DNA from 2 places in the Paracidovorax sp. genome. Region 1 is predicted to be linked to the other one. Evidence: riboswitches for the same ligand, from Rfam matches in the RefSeq annotation. Region 1 holds a riboswitch; the other holds the start of a gene.

The links. Region 1 has a riboswitch for glycine ahead of gcvT (glycine cleavage system aminomethyltransferase GcvT). Riboswitches for the same ligand answer to the same signal wherever they lie in the genome.
Region 2: linked by a shared signal. The riboswitch ahead of AC3A84_RS17175 (D-amino acid dehydrogenase) and the one ahead of gcvT (glycine cleavage system aminomethyltransferase GcvT) in region 1 are both predicted to bind glycine.

The regions. Positions count from the first base shown of each region.
Region 1 covers NZ_JBXYZY010000021.1:538,677-542,013, forward strand. Annotated here, with positions in the region: gene AC3A84_RS09325 (sigma-70 family RNA polymerase sigma factor) at 1-109, opposite strand, end outside; gene AC3A84_RS09330 (DUF3455 domain-containing protein) at 227-805, opposite strand; glycine riboswitch at 1,009-1,108, shown strand; glycine riboswitch at 1,125-1,264, shown strand; gene gcvT (glycine cleavage system aminomethyltransferase GcvT) at 1,331-2,473, shown strand; gene gcvH (glycine cleavage system protein GcvH) at 2,647-3,021, shown strand; gene gcvP (aminomethyl-transferring glycine dehydrogenase) at 3,102-3,337, shown strand, end outside.
Region 2 covers NZ_JBXYZY010000040.1:237,086-240,422, forward strand. Annotated here, with positions in the region: gene AC3A84_RS17165 (SidA/IucD/PvdA family monooxygenase) at 1-190, shown strand, start outside; gene AC3A84_RS17170 (CMD domain-containing protein) at 242-1,432, shown strand; glycine riboswitch at 1,575-1,686, shown strand; gene AC3A84_RS17175 (D-amino acid dehydrogenase) at 1,774-3,099, shown strand; gene AC3A84_RS17180 (FIST signal transduction protein) at 3,183-3,337, opposite strand, start outside.

The DNA of each region.
Region 1 (3,337 bases):
GCAGGTAGCGGCCTTCGCGCTCGTAGATGCGCTGCAGGGCCTGGTGGTCACCCCGGGCGCAAGCCCCCAGGGCGGCGTCGTAGTCGAAAGGGTCGGCTGCAGCGTTCAAGGGCGGGCTGGGAGGGTGGTGGAGGGATCTGCGGCATCGTAGTGCATGCCGCAGGCCCGGCCGCCCTTCCCCTTGCACGCCTGGGGCGGCCGATGCTGCCCAGCGCAGCGATTCCGGTCAGGCCGCCTTGTAGAAGATGTAGTCGGCCTGGTAGGGCACGGTGGTCTTCTGGCCCTTGTTGGCCATGGTGCAAGCCATGTTGGCCGGGGCCACGCCGCCCGTGAGGTTTACGCGCTGGATGTAGGTGACGCCGGTCAGCGCGCCGCTACCCATGGCAGGGTTGGCCTTGACCAGCTGGTAGGGCAGCGCGCCGGCGGTGGAAGGCGCCACGGCCAGCTGGGTCGCCGTCAGCTTGGAGCCGTCGTTCGCCTCCCAGGTGGCGGGCGGGCCGTAGTACTTGCCGACCTGCTTGCCGCTGCGGTCCATCAGCTTGGCATCCGGGCCTGCGAAGGTCCATTCCACCTGGCCGGGCATGCCGGCCTTGTCCTTGCATTCGTAGGTGATGTCGCCCTTGCCCACGGTCTCCCAGGCCACCTTGTTGCCGGCCGGCACCTGGATGGACGCGGGCAGGCTGGCCTGCGAGAAGGCCATGCCGGAGGACGGCGACGACGACATCGAGCCGCAGGCGGCCAGCAGGGCAGCGGCGGACACGGTACCGGCCAGGGTGGCGATACGGGAGAGGCGGATGTTGCGCATGGGGTGCTCCTTGGAATCGGGTGAAACAACAGTGGATGGAATCGATGGCAGCCTGTGCTTTTCACGGGTCTGCCCAGGCTCTACCCACGAGGCCGGCATTTGGATGCAGCACCAAATGCAACAAATTGCTTCAACGGGCCTATCGACAATTTCACGAGGATCGCCCACCGGCTCTTGGCCACGCGTTCGCGCCGCTATACTCCGCCCACTCGTCAGGAGAGAGTTGCCGCGCCACGCGGCAGCCGCCGAAGGCGCAGGGCACCAACCGCCCGAACGCTCAGGCAAAAGGACTGACAGGAGCGCCCGCAGGGATGCGGGCGTTTCCCTTGCTGGAGAGAGGCCGCCGCGCGCGCATTGCAGGCAGAGCGGCCCACCGAAGGAGCAAACCCCGCCCCGCAGCCGCATTGACGGCCGCCCGGCACGGTGAATCTCTCAGGTAAAGCGGACAGCGGGGCACATGCAGCGGCCAAAGCCTCCTCACCGGGGCCGGCCGCGTCACTGTTCGCCCCTGTGGAGATTGCCGCCATGTCCTCGTCCGCCCCCGCGTCTGCCGCCCCGCTGCTGACCACCCCGCTCAACGCATTGCACCTGGAACTGGGCGCGCGCATGGTGCCCTTCGCGGGCTATTCCATGCCCGTGCAGTACCCCGCCGGCCTGATGGCCGAGCACCACCACACGCGCACCGCCGCAGGCCTCTTCGACGTCTCGCACATGGGCCAGCTGTGCCTGTCGGGCCCCGATGCCGCAGCCGCCTTCGAAACGCTGATCCCGGTGGACGTGCAGGGCCTGGGCATCGGCCGCCAGCGCTACGGCCTGCTGCTCAACGACGCGGGCGGCATCATCGACGACCTGATGTTCGTGAACCGGGGCGACGACCTCTTCGTCATCGTAAACGGCGCCTGCAAGGTCGGCGACATCGCCCACATCCAGGAACGCATCGGCCACCTCTGCCAAGTGCAGCCCCTGCCCGACCAGGCCCTGCTGGCGCTGCAAGGCCCGCAGGCGGCCGCCGCGCTCGGCCGCCTGGCGCCCGAAGTGCTGTCCCTGGTCTTCATGACCGGCACGGCCGCCTCCATCGCCGGCTGCGACTGCTACGTGACCCGCAGCGGCTACACGGGCGAAGACGGCTTCGAGATCTCCGTGCCCGCCGCGCAGGCGGAGACGCTGGCCCGCGCCCTGCTGGCCCAGCCCGAGGTCCAACCCATCGGCCTGGGCGCGCGCAACTCGCTGCGGCTGGAGGCGGGCCTGTGCCTCTACGGCAACGACATCGACACCACCACCACCCCGCCCGAAGCCGCGCTGAACTGGGCCATCCAGAAGGTGCGCCGCACGGGCGGCGCCCGCGCCGGCGGCTTTCCCGGCGCCGACAAGGTGCTCGCCCAGATCGACGACCCGGCCCTGCTCACGCGCAAGCGCGTGGGCCTGGTGGCGCTGGAGCGCGTGCCGGTGCGCGAGCACACCGAACTGCAGTCGCCGGACGGCCAGCGCATCGGCGAAGTCACCAGCGGCCTGCTGGGCCCCACCGTGGACCGGCCCGTCGCCATGGGCTACGTGACGCCGGCCTTCGCGGCGCTGGGCACGCGGGTGAACGCCATCGTGCGCGGCAAGGCCGTGCCGATGGAAGTGGCGGCCATGCCCTTCACCCCCGCACGCTACTACCGCGGCTGAAGCGCGGCCGGCTCCGGCCGGCGGCCGCCTGCACCGCCTCTGCGCTGCGCCGGGTCGCGCGGGCCGCCCTTCATGAGGCCCGCGCCCCGCTGCCGGACGGCTACAGTCGCTGCTGGCATCGGCGCCATCGTTTCAAACATCGTCTTCCTTCCTCTTTTTTCTGGAGTTTCCCCATGAGCGTCAAGTTTTCCAAAGACCACGAGTGGATCGACACGGCCCAGGCGGACGCCGCCATCGTCGGTATCACCCAGCATGCGCAGGACGCGCTGGGCGACGTGGTGTTCGTGGACCTGCCCGAAGTCGGCAAGACCTTTGAGCAAGGCGAAGTGGCCGGCGTGGTCGAGTCCGTCAAGGCCGCGGCCGACGTGTACATGCCCGTGTCGGGCGAGATCGTCGAAGTGAACGAGGCCCTGCGTGCCGACCCGTCGCTCGCCAACAGCGACCCGCTGGGCGCCGGCTGGTTCTTCAAGGTGCGCGTTTCCGACGCCGCCCAGCTGGACGGCCTGATGGACGAAACCACCTACGCCGCGTTCGCCCAGAACGCCTGACCCCGCCGCTGCCGCTGCGCCCCCCCGGCCGCCGCCGGGTGCGGCGGCCCTCCCCGCCACGCCCCGACCGAACGCCGCCGATGACCACCGCCCTGCCTCCGCTCTCCGCCCTGGAGAACGCCACCGAATTCCAGCCCCGCCACATCGGCATCGATGCGGCGGACGAAGCCCACATGCTCTCCGTGATCGGCGAGGCCTCGCGCCGCGCGCTCATCGACGGCATCGTGCCCCGCTCCATCGCCCGCAGCCAGCCCATGGACCTGCCCGCCGCCACGACCGAAGCCGGCGCCTTGGCCGAGCTGAAGGCGTTCGCGGG
Region 2 (3,337 bases), on a different contig from region 1:
CGGCACCGTCTCGGGCGACATCCCGGCCATCAGCGACGGCGCTCGCCGCCTGGCCACCGGCCTCGCCAGCCTGTTCTACCGCGAAGATGTGGACTACCACTTCGGCGTGCTGCAGGCCTATGCCGAGCCCGAACTGCTGGGCGACGAATGGACGCCTGCGGACACTGCCCGGCGCGTCCTGCCCCGCTGAGAACGTGTTCACGATCTCCTTCCGGCCCCACCGCACCGCAACGCATCGCCCATGACCACCACCGACACCTCCATCGCTGCCCACGACACCATCGACCACATCGCCGGCCTCGCACCCGGCAGCGCGGCCCACGCCGTGCGCCACCAGCGCGACAAGGTCGCCACCGCCACGCAGGGCTGCGAAGACGCGCTCTTCGGCGCCGGCCTGCCCGGCGGCCTCTCGCAAGCCGAGCGCCTGGCCGTGGCGCACGACATTGCCCGCGTGAGCGGCCTGCCCGCGCTGGCGGCGCACTACCGCGCGGCGCTGCAGCCGCTGCATGCCGAGCCGGCCGTGCAGGCGCTCGTCGAGACGCCCGGCGCCGCGATCGCGGATGCACGCCTGCAGGCCATCGTGCATTTCGCCCGCACCCTCGCCACGCAGCCGGCCGAAAGCGACCAGGCCGCCCTGCAAGCGCTGCCCGCTGCGGGCCTCTCGGTGCCCGACACGGTGCTGCTGGCGCAGCTGATCGGCTTCGTCACCTACCAGCTGCGCGTGGTGGCCGGCGTGGCCGCGCTGGCGCAGCTGGGCGATGCAGGCAGCGCGCCCGCTGCTGCGGCAACGGCGCAGGCGGCGGACGCCGCCCCTTTCGTCCACCCCGCCAACCTGCCCGCGCCCGGCGAGCCGCTGCGCGTGAACGGCTACACCAGCGAGACGCTGGACTGGAAAGCCTGGCTGCCCGTGCTTGACCCGGCAGTGGCCACGCCCGAGCAGAACGCGGTGCTCGACCTCAGCCACCCCAAGGCCCGCACGTCGGATTTCTACCTGCTGCTGGCGCACCAGCCGCGCGTGCTGTCCGAGCGCTCGCAAGCCTTCAACGCCATCATGTACGCGCCCGGCGGCCTCTCGCGCGCAGAGCGCGAAGTCGCGAGCACCGTGGTGTCGCGCGTGAACGGCTGCGTGTACTGCGCCTCGGTGCATGCCCAGCGCTTCGAGCAGCTCGCCAAGCGCAACGACGTGATGGCGCAGATCTTCACGGACCCCGATATCGCCGGCACCAATGCGCGCGAGCGGGCCATCGTGCACGCCAGCGCGGCGCTCACGCGCACGCCCGGCACGTTCGGCGCGCAGCACCTGCAGCCGCTGCGCGATGCCGGCCTGTCCGATGTCGAAATCCTGGACGCGCTGCATGCCGCCGCCCTCTTCGCCTGGGCCAACCGGCTGATGCTGAACCTGGGCGAAGCGGTTTTCCCGCAGGCCCGCTGAACCAGCGGCCGCGCCGGGCGCTTCGCGCGGTGCGGTTTCGCTGCTACGATCCGCCCCGCAGGAGAGCGGACGGCCGGCACAGCGGGCGTTCCACCGAAGGCGCAAACTCCCATACACGCTCAGGTACCGTACTGCACACCATCGAATGCCGTCTGGAGAGCCGCCACCACACCCAGTGGCGCACCGAAGGAGCAAGCCCTGCGCCGTGTTGGCGTGCGGTGAATCTCTCAGGTACCAAGGACAGGGGGAGCGGCAGCTGGGCCACGCGCCTGCTGCACGCTATTGAATTCATAGCTGCCTGCGCACGTGTGTCCAGCACTTGAACCCTCAAAGGCTTCAACATGCGCGTGATCGTCCTCGGCGCCGGCTTGCTCGGCACCACCTCCGCTTACTTCCTCCAGCAGCTCGGCCACGAAGTGACCGTCATCGACCGCCAGGCCACGCCCGGCGCAGAGACCAGCTTCGCCAACGGCGGGCAGATCTCGGTGAGCCATGCCGAGCCCTGGGCCAATCCGGGCGCACCGCTGAAGCTGCTCAAGTGGCTGGGCCGCGAAGATGCGCCGCTGCTGTTCCGGCTGCGCGCCGATATGCGGCAGTGGCTCTGGGGCCTGCAGTTCCTGCGCGAATGCACGCCGGCGCGCACGCGCCACAACATCGAGCAGATCGTCGCGCTAGGCACCTATAGCCGCGACACGCTGCAGCAGCTGCGGCGCGACACCGGCATCCGCTATGACGAACGCACGCAGGGCATCCTGCACTTCTACACCAGCGCCAAGGAGTTCGACGCGGCCCTGGCCCCGGCCGAACAGATGCGCCAGCTCGGCTGCGATCGCCGCGTGGTGAACGCCGACGAGGCCGTATCGCTGGAACCTGCGCTGGCCACCATCCGCCCCCAGCTGGCCGGCGCCACTTACACGGCCGCGGACGAGTCAGGTGACGCCAACCTCTTCACCCGCGAGCTGGCGCGGCTGGCCGAGGCGGCCGGCGTCCGGTTCCGCATGGCCTGCCACATCACCGCGCTGCGCACGGTGGGCGGCGCCATCGACCACGTGGAGATCACCAATGCCGAAGGCCGCTACGAGCGCGTGAGCGCCGACGCCTACGTGCTGGCCATGGGTTCGTTCAGCCCGCTGCTGGCCGAGCCGCTGGGCCTGCGCCTGCCGATCTATCCGGCCAAGGGCTATTCAGTGACGCTGCCCGTGCGCGATGCCTCCGCCGCCTACACGGCCAGCCTGACCGACGACGAATACAAGCTGGTCTTCTCGCGTTACACCCGAGCCGCGCAGGACGGACAGCCCGCGCGCGACGTGATGCGCATCGCCGGAACGGCCGAGCTCAACGGCTACGGGCGCGCGCTGAACCACGTGCGCTGCGAGGCCATCGTGCGGCGCGTGGAAGCGCTTTTTCCTGGTGCGGGCGACACGGCGGGTGCGCAGTTCTGGTCGGGCCTGCGCCCGGCCACGCCCAGCAACGTGCCGCTGATCGGCAAGACCAGGCTGCCCAACCTGTACCTCAACACCGGCCACGGCACGCTGGGCTGGACGCATGCCTGCGGCTCGGGCAAGTCGATCGCGCGCATCGTGAGCGGGCTGGCGCCGGAGCTGGACTTCGCGTTCGCCGGGCTCCCCGCGGCATCCGCCCCCGCCTGCTGCCGGCCTGATGCCTGAGGCCCGCTTGCCCTGCGGCGAACGGGGCAGCGGGGCAGCGCAGCTCGGCGGTGAAGATGCGCGGCGAGAGGCGCCTGAGGCGCTCAGTTCGCCGCGTTGCCCACGAACACGGTCAGCACGCCGGTGTAGCCGTAGAGCCGGTCGTGCGCGATCTCGCCGGCGGCGAAGAAGCCCACCAGGGGCACGTCGCCCAGCGCATGGCGCACGATCTGCAGCTCCGCGCTGGGCCCGCCGAAAT